DNA from 2 places in the Paenibacillus sp. J22P143 genome. Region 2 is predicted to be linked to the other one. Evidence: a T-box and tRNA genes for the amino acid it is inferred to sense, from the RefSeq annotation. Region 2 holds a T-box; the other holds one or more tRNA genes.

Region 1 (6,709 bases), on a different contig from region 2:
GCAGAGCCTCGCAATCGTGAGGTAGAAGCGCAGCGCGCCAAGGAACGAAATGCGATCCGTTTTGGTACGAAAGAAGTTTAATAGATAGAAAGAATTGGCTTTTCTCTTCGGAGAGAAGCCTTTTTTCGTGCCCGAGTTCGCGACTCTAGATTCTAGCTAGTGTCGCGTGAGTCTAGTTCTGCATATGTTAGATTACGAACTCGAAAGTAGGTGAGTGCAAGTGACGAAAGGGTTTGATTGTTCAACACCGCTTACGGCACAAAAAGCGGCTGCTTTCGTCGGACAAGGTTATACATTTGTCGCCAGATATTTGGTGCCAAGTGGTGCAAAGGCATTAACGAAATCGGAGGCTGACGCCATTAGTGGAGCTGGCTTACAGCTGGTCTCTGTTTTTGAGACAACTGCGAGTCGTGCACTTGGAGGAAGAAATGCTGGATTGGCAGACGGAGCAACTGCCTTACAAGTTGCAGCGCAAGTAGGCCAGCCGGAGGGAAGCTGTATCTATTTTGCTGTTGATTTTGATGTATCTACTGCCCAAATGCCAACGGTCATTGCCTATATTCAAGCAGCAAGTGAAGCTACGCCTGCATTTACAACGGGAGTATATGGTTCATATGCTGTAATGGAGGCTGTGCATGCCGCAGGTGCCTGTTCTCATTTCTGGCAAACATATGCATGGAGCGCAGGGAAGAAATCGACGTTCATCCAGATCTATCAATATTTAAATGATGTGATGGTGAATGGTATTGCGATTGATTATGATGAATCTTATGGGAATGAAGGCTGGTGGAATTCACTTGTAATTCCGGAACCACCTAGTTATCCGCTTTCTATTCATGATGCCAATGCGATCATCCCTTTCCTCTCAGCCGGATATTCAGCAACGTCCTCAATCGCTGCACAAGAAGAATTTCATCGACTTGCCAATGAATTACGTAAGATGTCTGGACAATCCTTGCAATAATTGTGGGAATAGGAAAATATGAATAAAGCCCGGCTGCTCTGGATGAATCCAAAGTGGCCGGGCTTTATTCATTGAATAACCGCGCTGCGTATGTACCACCGATCTTGCAGGGAGGCGCGTTCTAGATGGAAAAGCACCCGCCGACTAGACACCGCGGAAGCTCTAGCCGCAGTCATCGTCACGTTGACTGCGGTGTCGAGCTGCAGGAGCTGGGATGCATCCTGCTCCGGGAACTTGGACAGGCGGCGCATGCTTCGCACATGCATCGCCTGTTCTTGCCCTGTGGTGACCTGCAGCAGCTGCAGGTCACCTTGATGTGCTGCGCTGATCCACACGTCGATCAGCTCCCAGGGTGAGAGCTTGCTGACGTAGTCCAGCAGCAAGCCTGCGGCTCGGTGCACCATGACCTGGTGCGCCGGATCCATGGAGCGGGAGCCGTGGGTCACGCTCCCGAGGAAGTGAATACAGAAATGACCGTTGAAGTCATTTCCAGGTATTCCATCACCGCCGTGCGGCATGCCGTGCATGGAGGCGGCGAGTGTGCGGCCATTCAGCTTGACAAGGACCGCGCGGCGGTCCCAGCTCCATTTGCCGCCATAAATGCTTTTGAGCGTCGCAGAGTCGGTTTTGGTGAGCGGCTGCACATCCGCATGATGGGAGCCAGCGCGACGCTGCCCTTCGAAGCTAAGGCCACTCTCTACATCGAGGACGGTGAAAGAACTATATTTGGGAAGCACGAGGCTTGCTTCCTCCCAGGTGAGCAGCTCGCCATAATGCTTGGCACGGATTGCTTGAACCTGTGACTGAAGCGTCTCCTGCGCTTTGCTCGAGAGCTTGATGATTTGCTTCGCGGCCAAATCGATGACCTCGCCAGTTGGGGTCAGACCCAAGAGCATGGATTGATCGTTTTTGATATATCGGAGTGTGGTGTCTGGCAGTAGAGGTTCTAAATAGGGATCTCCCATTGTGCCCGCTTCTATCGCTCGTTGTAATGATTTATCTACAAAAGTCAACTCTGTTTGATAGACAGCTCGAGGAGATGATTTAACAAGCAATTGAATCGAGTCGGAATCAGCAGATACTTCCCGATGCAGCGGCAGGATACTTTCAGCCTGGGTGCTAGCAGCTAACCCTTGACTCAAAAGGAGCGTAAGAAGGAATGTGACAAGTAGTTGTCGCTGCCTGATAAGAGATCGGACTGAAGACACGTGAGGGCTTCCTCCTTTTTCGGTTAGGTATATTGTCATAGCTATGCTAAGTGTTTGCTTTTTTGCATGAATTTATAAAAGCATATTGTAGATCGTGGAGTGGAGTACTCCTTGTTCGAGTTCGATTGTGATAAAATAACAAAAGAATACGAGTGACCGAATAATTTGGAATGAAAGGAAGGAATTTCACATGGAAGAACCTACAGGGATACCTTTTGAATTACATATCACCGACCAGCGGGTCGTGCGAGGCGATGTTTACAAAGCCAAAACCGCACCAAGTAAAGGGACACTACTATTATGTCACGGCTATAAAGGCTTCAAAAATTGGGGGATGTTCCCGCATGTGGCTAACGAATTAGCTGAAGTTGTGGATGTCGTTGCGCTGAATTTTTCCCATAATGGTATGGGTGAAAACTTGATGGATTTTACGGAGCTTGAGAAGTTCGCCCGTGATACCTACTCCAGGGATCTTGAGGACTTACAAGTTGTCATTTCTGATATTCACAAGAATGAGGTGACGGTGAAACCGATCTTGTTGCTAGGTCATAGCAGAGGGGCTGCTGTGAGCTTGATCTACGCGTTAGATCATCCCGAGGATATTACGGGAGTCATCAGTTGGAATGGCATTGCCCATGTGGATTTGTTCACACCTGAGAATAAATCAGAGATGAGGGCCACAGGCCGCTCCTATACCTTGAATGGGCGAACGAAACAGATGATGCCGCTCGATCTCGAGATTCTAGAAGATATGGAACGAAATCAAGAGAGATTTGATATTATTGGTAGGGTCAGTGGAGCCACTTTTCCAATTACACTTATTCAAGGAACAGCGGATGGTGAACGGGGGATTCGGGGTTCAGAGAATTTGGTGGCTAACAATGCTAATATTCAGTGGGTGAGGATTCCTGGGGGGAATCATACCTTTGGTAGTGTTCATCCTTTTCAGGGTGAGACACAGCCTTTGAGAGAGGCAATTGTCGAAACGAAACGAGCGATACGGGGGATGTTGGAGTTGTAATAGGGGTATCAAATGGGCTTTCCGGAAGTAGATGAATCTACTTTTGGAGAGTTTTTTTTAATTCTAGTTTAGTATACACGACCTACGATCCAGTTAAGAAAACGGAAGAGGAGAAGCGATCTCAGCTGCACAAAACCTGAAGATAGGCTGGAAAGGGAAGTGGTATTGCATTATGGGGAAGATCAATTCAAATTGAACAAATAGTATATTGATTTGGTACCCATCTCGTACCCAAAACACTTAAATAATCATCTGTTATAATTGTATTTTAACTACTGTTTCAAATCAGAAAACCCGCAAAGCGCAAGGCTTCACGGGCTTCTCTTCGTATGACCTGTAGTGGGCTCGAACCACTGACCCCTACCCTGTCAAGATAGTGCTCTCCCAGCTGAGCTAACAAGTCGTTTATGGATACAGTTAGTAATATACCAAGAATTCGAGAGATTGTCAATTGAAGGGCGGTGTTATTTCTGCCAGAAAAAGATCAGTTTATGCAGGAAAGTAAAGGGCTTTCGCTTCTTTTTGGACCGCGGAATATAGGAAGTGGGTTGATCTTCTGTAAGTGTTGAATCTGATGTTTTCGGGAATAGAATGGAGCGCTCTTCGTTCGATATACCCTGTGATGTCATCGCAAATTGTCAGCCTCTCTGGTAATGAATGTGAAGTTAATGTATCATATCCATGCGATGTTTCCTAGTATAGCTTTCATCTTTCGTGAATTTATGGTAACTTGAGATCATTAGAGTTTGGGAGGAAAAAGGTTATGACGAAACAACAGCATCGTTGGAATTTACGTTTGAAGAGTAGTAATGTGTATTTAGGCACTGTGTATCTAGGCGATCCGCTACCTGAAGTGGAAGATGTGATCATGATCGGCGAAAAAAAATATACGATTCTTGAGCTCGGTAGTACACGTGATGCAAGTGATGTTTTCGTTGAAGAAGTTAAGAAGAAGTAGTTGAAATAAGCGAAAGAGCTGATCTAATGATTAGCTCTTTCATTTTTATGTAATATTGTATAAGGACGCAAGGCTATCAACAAACATTTTGTTATATTCTTCGCGGGAAAGATCTTTACTGCAAGCGATATCTCTTCCTAAAAATTGAAACCAGGTAATTTCTGTTTTATCTTTTTTGTAGACAAACTTTCCGTTTTGAATAAGGAAGGTATCATTTTCGAAAAAAGGTACTTTGTCAAATTCAAGGGCAGATTCGTTTTGTTTTTCGCTAACTAGTGTGGCCAATAGAATTAGCATGCGGTAGGGATCACGGAAAATTTCATATTGCGTGGTCATTGGTTCCATTGGTTCAACACTCCTTTTTCGGGGATAGAGGCAAGGTAATCATACTAAAACTTGGTAATTATTTATAGAGGTTTGGGGAAACTGGTGAGGAAATTGTAGGGAAATCGGAGGATATTTAAAAAAAAGAAAAAGACTGAAGTCACTCTAAGGAGGATCGAGTGATTCAGTCTTTTTGAGCTTGCTCCTACATCAAAGGATTAGCGTTTGTAGCCGCCTAGAGATTGTTCAGCCATTTGCACTAATCTTTTTGTGATGGTGCCACCGATTGAGCCAGCATCACGTGTTGATAAATTACCGTTGTAACCAGAAGGGGAGAGAGGGACACCAATTTCCTGAGCGACTTCATACTTCATTTGATCAAGTGCTGCCTTTGCTTGTTGTACGACTAAAGTTTTAGCCATTCAAAATCATCTCCTTTTTTTTGGTACACCAGTATTATTTGAATGTTCAGAATATTTATTCGCGGTAATCAATAAAATTTCAAAAAAATTTTTATGTAAAATCAATAAACCCCCAACGGTTAAGTTGAGGGGGATATTTGATACATTATGATAACGGTTACATTATTCTTCTTCGGATTGTTCGCTTTCTTCCTCTGCAGCAGCTGCTTCTTCAATCGCTTCAGCGATTTCTTCTTCAGCCTCTTGACTCACCACTTCTTCAGTGGATTCAGCAGAGATTTCTTCTTGCTCATTTTGTTGTACTACTTCTTCCTCTTGGCTCATTTTTTGTCACCTCCTCTGATACGTATAGTAACATTGTATCAGTTCTACTAGGTTATACAAGTAGGTTGGAAGCCAATCTAGCAGATTTAATGTAATCTTGATTGATTTGTCATACTTTAGGGAATAATCGATGCGGAATAGGTCGAATAAGCAGAGAAAACCCGCTATTTTCGCGGGTTTCAGCGATTGTGCATGTTTTGTTTTTCTATGAATATAAATAAGGTTATACAACAATATTTCATGATTTACTATGCTGAGTTTCTATGAAAACCGCTTAGGAGGAATCCGAATGAATCGGTCGGATGTTATTTTAGAGTTACAACTTGTACCAGAATTATTGAAACAAGCAGAAGCCATTTATGTCGATGCCGTATCTGAATTGAACTGGGCTAAGCATATGCTTCTTACCAAGGAGTATGAAGTGATAGGTGAAGGGATTGTTACAGGGAAAAATGAATTGCAACGACAAGCGGAATTATGGCCGTACACGAAAGATTTACAGAAGCAGGTTCTACAGATGGAAGATGCGGTTGAACATACGAAGGTTGAGTTTCACTTCTACAAACGGAAATTAGAAAATCTTCAAATCATCGCCAAGCTCATGACCATTTTATAATTTTCCAAGAAGTTGAACAATGAAGAAGGGGCCTGTGATCGAAAGATTGCAGGTTTTTTTATTTTGGTATCGGAAGTTTTTAAAAATTTTATGGTAAAAAGGGGGTTACCGTGCAGGGCAGTTGTGCATCCTAAGGGTAGAATATACCAATGTGTGGTGTTACAGGAGGATTGTACAATATGAAATCAGTTCAAATCATGGTGACAGCTAGCCTAGGTTTCCTTCTATTGACAGGTTGTCAAGCTGCCAGAAGCACCTCTGTATCTGAGGCGTCTCCGACTCCAGAATCGATCAGTGTTGCGCTCATTGGAGCGAACAATCAATCGGTAGGGTCGGCGCAATTAACCGCTGTCAAAGATGGTGTGCAGCTGGATGTACAGGTTAGCGGGCTTCCTCCTGGTGTACATGGCTTACACATCCATGAGAAAGCGATGTGTGAAGCGCCAACATTTGATTCGGCAGGTGGACATTTCAATCCACAGATGAAAGAACATGGCTTCTTGAATCCCAAAGGGGCTCACGCGGGGGATCTGCCTAATCTCATTGTAGATGCACAAGGCAATGGGAAGTTCAGCGCTGTAACAAAGGCGGTCGTATTGGAAAAGGACAAGCCAAATTCGCTTATAAAAACGGAAGGATCTAGTTTGGTTGTTCATGAGAAGGCAGATGATTTGAAGACGGATCCATCCGGCAACTCGGGTAAGCGGATTGCTTGCGGTGCTGTGAAATAAGGGAAGGAAGGGTTTCGACAACATGATTAAAACACAGGATCTCAAGCTGCAAATGGATGAATTGACAAAACAAAATGATATGGTTCTGATTGAACTAGAGCAGGTCAAAAAAATGTTGATCTTAAGTGCTCAAGGCTCTCA
Region 2 (6,709 bases):
TTCCACATTGTCTTTGGATAACGCCGTTGAATATACAACCAAATCGGCTCCTGATACGTTATTCGCCTCATGGCCAATAAACACCCTGGCACCTTTAGCTTTCAGTTTATCTGTAAGCTCTTGCTGTGCTAGGTCTGATCCCGAAATACGGTATCCCATCTCGAGCATGACTTTGGCAATGGCACTCATGCCGTATCCGCCGATTCCTATAAAATGTACGTGTTCTGCTTGACTCACGCTGTTCTCACCATCCTTTTTCAGAATCGGTTTGATAGGTTATCCAAGAACGAACATCAGAGATTAAATACAGCGTGCCGGATACGACCGCCAGATCATCCTGCTCAGTTCTATTTGTTAATAAGGTTAAAGCTTGCTTCCAATCGCGTTCTACAACAATGTCAACCTCACGATTCATCTCTCGAAGAAGACCACTTGCGATTTCAGCGAGCAGGGAAGCATCCCCTTTTTTATGAAAATTGGCTTCCGTAATAATGAGCGTATCCACCAATGGTAGTATATGCCTTAAGTAGCCTGTATGATTCTTCGTCGCTAGCATTCCAATCATCATATGAAGCTTCTTATAGCTATAGACGTTTTGAAGTGCAGCAGCCAGTGTGGCAGCCCCTTCTGGGTTATGAGCCCCATCGAGAAGGATCCGCGGCTCTTGTGAAACCATTTCCAGCCTACCTGCCCATTTGGTTCCCTCAAGCCCTTTCTGCAAATCAATGTCCTCCACAATCGTGGCGTAATATTGACGGATCACCTCAAGTGTCATGACCGCTACGGCCGCATTCTTCAATTGATGCTCACCGTTCAACGTGATGGACAGATCCGGAATAGGTCGAAAAGGTCCGTTAAACTGGAAGCTTTGACGATCTAGTTCGCTGTTCACTTCAGTCAACGTGAATTGATCGCCAAGTGAGTAAAGCGTGGCTTTCTTCGCCTTCGCCGTTTGTTCGATAACGCTCCAAATTGCCGCAGGCTCAACTGCAGTTATGACAGGAACTCCTGCTTTAATAATACCTGCTTTTTCAGCTGCTACGAGCTCGAGCGTATCACCCAGGATATCCATGTGATCATGGCCGACATTCGTAATCACGGTAACGATTGGATTCACGATATTCGTGCTATCCAGCCTTCCCCCGAGTCCTGTTTCCCATACCACATAATCGGGATACGCCACTTTACCAAAGTAAAGAATCGCCAGTGCAGTCGAAATTTCAAACATCGTTGGCGGGCCAACCTCAGTTGCTGCAATCTCATCGACAATCGGCTTCATATCATTCACTAAACGCAGCAATACGTCATCCGCAATGTCAGCACCATTCACTTGGATACGGTTGGTGTACCTCACCAAATACGGCGACGTAAACGTGCCTACATCATAGCCGCACGCCTGAAGCACAGAAGCTAGATAAGCGCATGTTGAGCCCTTTCCATTCGTACCGGCCACATGAATGAACTTCAGCCTGCGTTCAGGGTGTCCCAGCTTTTCCATCAATAGCTGCATACGTTGGAGGCCCGGCTTCATACCGAGCTTCTCCATCCGTCCTACGATCCAATCAATGGCTTCCTGTGCGGTTTGAAATTCACCGACAGTATTCTTGATTTCATCCATTGTTCTCATCCTCTTTTACTATATGAATCACCTTGTAGACGAACCTAGGCGATCGTATAATTTGCAATCCTTATGCCTTTAACTCCGCTAATCGAGCGATAACTTTATCCCGTTTATCCGCATAATCGGCAAGCTTGGCTTTCTCTTCTTCGATAACTTTAGCAGGTGCTTTAGCCACAAAGCCTTCATTGCCCAGCTTCTTCTCAATACGCTCAACCTCACCATGTAAGGATTGCAGTTCTTTGTCCAAACGTGCAAGCTCTTGCGTAATATCGATCAGGCCTGCTAACGGTAGGTACAGCTCAGCTCCTGTGATAATTGCCGTCATCGCTTTGTCCGGTGCCGCCATTGTAAGGTCGATTTCAAGCATGGACGTGTTGCAGAAGCGCTTCAGGTATTCCTCATTTTTGCGGAGAATGTCCTGTGTCTCTGCACTAGCCGGTTTAATAAGGAGCTCCACTTTCTTACTCATCGGCACATTCACTTCTGCTCGGATATTACGAACGGAACGAATCGCTTCCATCAAAAGCTCCATCTCACGAATCGCATCAGGCGCTTCGAAGGCTGCGTTCTCTGTCGGCCAAGCCGCCAGTGTAATCGTATCTCCCACATGCGGCAAATGCTGCCAGATCTCCTCCGAAATGAACGGCATGAACGGATGAATCAAACGCTGTGTTTGATCTAGTACATAAGCTAGAACCGATTGTGTCTGCTTTTTGGCCGCTGCATCGGTACCATACAAGCTCAATTTACTGAACTCAATATACCAATCGCAAAGATCATCCCAAATGAAATTGTAGAGAAGACGGCCTGTTTCGCCGAACTCATAGCTATCAATTAGACGAGTCACGTCACGAACGGTTTCATTCAAACGATGTAAAATCCAACGATCAGCCGTTCCCAGCGAACCTGTCAAATCAATATCAGCAGCGTTTACGCCTTCCAAATTCATCAGAGCGAATCGGGATGCGTTCCAAATCTTATTGGCAAAATTACGAGCTTGCTCAACCCGCTCCCAACGGAAGCGTAAGTCTTGCCCAGGTGTGCTGCTTGTCGAAATCATATAGCGCATGGCATCTGCACCGTATTTCTCGATAACTTCCAACGGATCAACCCCGTTACCGAGCGATTTGGACATTTTGCGGCCTTCGGAATCGCGAACAAGACCGTGCATGAGCACATCTTTGAACGGAATTTGTCCCGTAAATTCAAGTCCTTGGAAAATCATCCGAGCTACCCAGAAATAAATGATATCGTAGCCAGTAACGAGTACACTTGTAGGATAGAAACGCTTCATATCCTCGGAATCATTCGGCCACCCTAATGTGGAGAAAGGCCATAGCGCTGAGCTGAACCATGTATCAAGTACATCATTATCTTGTTTAAGATTCGTACTTTGGCAATGCGAACAAGCTGAAGCATCTTCACGGGTAACAGTGATTTGACTGCAATCCGCACAATGCCATGCTGGGATTCGGTGTCCCCACCATAGCTGACGGGAAATACACCAGTCACGTACATTTTCAATCCAATTCAAATATGTTTTCTCAAAGCGATCTGGTACAAAATTAACACCAGTGCCTGATTGTTGCGCTTTAATCGCTTGATCAGCAAGCGGCTGCATTTTGACGAACCATTGCGTGGACAAGTAAGGCTCAATCACAGCACCGCTACGCTCGCTATGTCCAACTTGGTGAACGTGCTCTTCGATTTTGATCAGAACACCTTGATCTTTCAAATCAGCAACGATTTGCTTACGGCAATCGAAACGATCTTGCCCCTGATATGGGCCCGCATTCGCGTTCATCGTTCCGGTTTCGTCCATAACAAGAATTTGCGGCAGGTTGTGACGTTTTCCTACTTCAAAATCGTTCGGATCATGCGCCGGCGTGATTTTGACCGCGCCGCTGCCAAACTCTTTTTCAACATAATCGTCGGCAATAATCGGAATCTCACGGTTTACAATCGGCAGCAGCAAGCTCTTTCCGATGAGGTGCTTGTAACGCTCATCCTTCGGATGAACAGCAACCGCCGTATCGCCTAGCATCGTTTCAGGACGCGTCGTAGCAACTACGATCGAACCTGATCCGTCAGTCGTCTCATATTTCAAATGATAAAGCGCACCTTGTACTTCTTTGTACTCCACTTCAATATCCGAAAGAGCCGTGCGTGCTGCCGGATCCCAGTTAATAATATAGTTGCCGCGATAAATCAGGCCTTTTTCATACAAGCTTACGAAAACTTCACGAACCGCTTGCGATAGTCCTTCATCCAGTGTGAATCGTTCACGCGAATAATCGAGTGAGAAGCCCATTTTGGCCCATTGCTCGCGAATGGTATCCGCATATAATTCTTTCCACTCCCAGACCTTCTCCAAGAACTTTTCGCGTCCTAGATCATAACGTGTTTGTCCTTGTTCGCGAAGCTTCTGCTCTACACGCGTTTGTGTTGCAATACCCGCATGGTCAGAACCAGGCAGCCACAGGGTGTCAAAGCCTTGCATACGCTTCGTACGAATCAGAATATCTTGCAATGTAAAATCAAGTGCATGCCCGATGTGTAGCATACCCGTTACGTTCGGAGGCGGTATCACGATCGTGTAAGTTTCCGCGTCAGGACGGTTGCCTGCTTTGAAAAATTCATTCTTGATCCAGTAGTCGTACCATTTACGCTCCGCTTCTTTCGGGTCATACGTGGTAGGCATTTCTGTTTGTAATTTGGTTTCGGTCATGAGAGTACCTCCATATCTGGCTAGTTGTTATAAACACAAAAAAACCTTTCGCCCAAAAAAGGACGAAAGGTATAGCTTCCGTGGTACCACCTTCATTTCATGCGACTTGCCCCAATGGCAAATAACATGACACTTAAAACAGATAACGGCTGCGACCGGAAAATGCTACTGCATGCGAGATGAAATCTCGACAATTGCACTCACATTTACTGCTCCAGGGCGACTTCGATCGGATGTATCCTGAGGAACCTCTCAGCGCTGCAGTTCCACTCTCTGAAGGGCGTTCCGACTACTACTCCCTATCCTTGCAATTCCATATGTTGATTTGAAAATGATTTACACTATATGATATCGAATTATCGACATATAGTCAATAATTTAAACCTATTGTACATGTTTATTTTTTAGTAAATGTCAAATTACTGTTCCAAATACTCACTAATATGAAATAATTATCAAACGATATCAGTAATAAATTTCTTTTCGTTTCGCACCAATTTTAAGTAAAATAAAACCAATTATTCCACTTGCTATTGGAGATAATATTGGAAAATAGAAACTCCACACATATTCCATTATATTAAAAAGATAACCGATCGGTACACTTGAAACATATCCTGCCATTATTAATTTCGTTCTTAACAGTGGAAATGTTCTCGTGTTATATGTAAACACTTCTTCTTGCAATTTTCCATCCGAATAGATATGCAAGATTCTCCATTTGTAGGACCTATAATCATGTAATTGATATAGACCTGCCGTATTTTTTGAAATTCGCTGGATGATCGCAAATTCATCAAGCCCGCTGCTCTTATGTGTAACTCGAACGATATTTAACCAAGACCAATAGCGATTTTCATCACTCTGATATGGGCGAATCATTGCTAATGAATTGAAAGTATAATTATGATTATTGATACTAATTTGAATAATACCTTCTTTTCTCACGTCTTCATACTTGGTTGGTTTTTTTTCTTGAATTAGTCCCATATAGTCATCAGCTATACGGATCTGTTTACCATTCAGTTCAAAATCTTCATTATATTTGATCGTGCTCAAACTCTTAATTTCATATTTAGAATTAATAAAAACCTCAAATAGGAGTTCTTGAAACACTAAATAAATAGGAACAATTGAAATAATAATTAATATTCTTCCTGTGACAATTAACCAATTTATTTTTATGACGATAACATCCCCTTTCTAAGTTCTTAAACTAATAAAATCAATTCTTGAATAAATGGCTTTCTTAAGGAGAGAAAGTAAGAAAACTTAAAGTATAAATAATTAAACACAGTACCGAGCCTACAGATAATACAATCAAAAAACTATATATAAAATAGATAGCTGTATTCCGAGTTATTTTATTTATCAAAATTAAATTTATCAAATACCATACTATTAAAAATACAAATAATGGAATTATGTTCCCGAAAATAAATTTTCCTTCCCAATAAATACCCAATATATACATTAATGGGATTATCGCCAATACACCAAACGCAATATTAGTTAAAACATATAATATTTTCACAAAACTCCTCCCCATTTCTATATAATCATTAAAAATATAAAATATTCCATTATTTAAGTTCCATCGTACTAAACAATTCCCATAAATGGAACAGTTCCTTGCCCCAAAACATAAAGAGCCCCCAGCCGCGATAGCAGCCAGAGGCTCTTGCCTATGTATCGGTATTTATTTGGGCAAATAAATAACTTGACCCACTACAATATCTTGATCGCCTAGACGATTCATCAGTTGAAGCTCACGAATTGTCAGTTGATAGCGCTTAGCAATGGATTCTAAGGTGTCTTCCTTCTGAACGATACATAACTTGAGCTTCTTGAACTCTTGCGACTCCGATCTGCTCTGGAGAAATAATCGTCTCCACTCTACCGCATCTATCCGCGATTCCGCCTCAAGAGCCGCTTTCGCCTCTGCTTCCGCAATCCGCTTGTCGGAAAGATACGAGCCTGCCTTTGATAATAACGATTTGATACCATACGGGCTAACCTCCACGGCGTCCGCTGCCTTCTTGCCAAAGGCAACTTTAAGCTCCTTTTTCTCCTCGGTAACAACGGTGCTATCGGCATGCGGGGTTACCTTCAGCTCGATCTGTTCCACTTCTATACCGAACGAGTCATCGCCATGAGAGACTGGTTGAGCCGCGATAACCGCTGGTTCAGGTACAGCTGCAATCAGGGTTGGAGATGGTGTAGGAAGCGGCGTAGGAAGAACTGGTGCCGGCGGTGGTTGGATCACCTGTTGCACCTGAGGCTCTTGAACTGCTGGTTCAAACTGTACTGGTGCCTGTGCATACGGAATGACAGGCTCGGAGCGTGGATACTCAACCTGA

The links. The T-box of region 2 lies ahead of AC58PQ_RS15575 (valine--tRNA ligase). A T-box ahead of a tRNA ligase gene usually reads a tRNA of that ligase, here a tRNA-Val.
Region 1: it has a tRNA-Val gene. The T-box ahead of AC58PQ_RS15575 (valine--tRNA ligase) is inferred to sense a tRNA for this amino acid. The anticodon was not compared.

Annotation. Positions count from the first base shown of each region.
Region 1 is NZ_JCAUAQ010000004.1:114,667-121,375, reverse strand. It holds gene AC58PQ_RS09735 (DUF2277 domain-containing protein) at 1-81, shown strand, start outside; gene AC58PQ_RS09730 (DUF1906 domain-containing protein) at 221-964, shown strand; gene AC58PQ_RS09725 (hypothetical protein) at 1,033-2,172, opposite strand; gene AC58PQ_RS09720 (alpha/beta hydrolase family protein) at 2,363-3,193, shown strand; tRNA gene AC58PQ_RS09715 (tRNA-Val) at 3,524-3,596, opposite strand; gene AC58PQ_RS09710 (hypothetical protein) at 3,957-4,151, shown strand; gene AC58PQ_RS09705 (hypothetical protein) at 4,197-4,496, opposite strand; gene AC58PQ_RS09700 (alpha/beta-type small acid-soluble spore protein) at 4,694-4,897, opposite strand; gene AC58PQ_RS09695 (hypothetical protein) at 5,060-5,221, opposite strand; gene AC58PQ_RS09690 (hypothetical protein) at 5,511-5,837, shown strand; gene AC58PQ_RS09685 (superoxide dismutase family protein) at 6,017-6,568, shown strand; gene AC58PQ_RS09680 (hypothetical protein) at 6,591-6,709, shown strand, end outside.
Region 2 is NZ_JCAUAQ010000009.1:136,731-143,439, reverse strand. It holds gene murC (UDP-N-acetylmuramate--L-alanine ligase) at 1-189, opposite strand, end outside; gene AC58PQ_RS15580 (bifunctional folylpolyglutamate synthase/dihydrofolate synthase) at 245-1,618, opposite strand; gene AC58PQ_RS15575 (valine--tRNA ligase) at 1,689-4,349, opposite strand; T-box leader at 4,405-4,664, opposite strand; gene AC58PQ_RS15570 (hypothetical protein) at 4,815-5,408, opposite strand; gene AC58PQ_RS15565 (LysM peptidoglycan-binding domain-containing protein) at 6,049-6,709, opposite strand, start outside.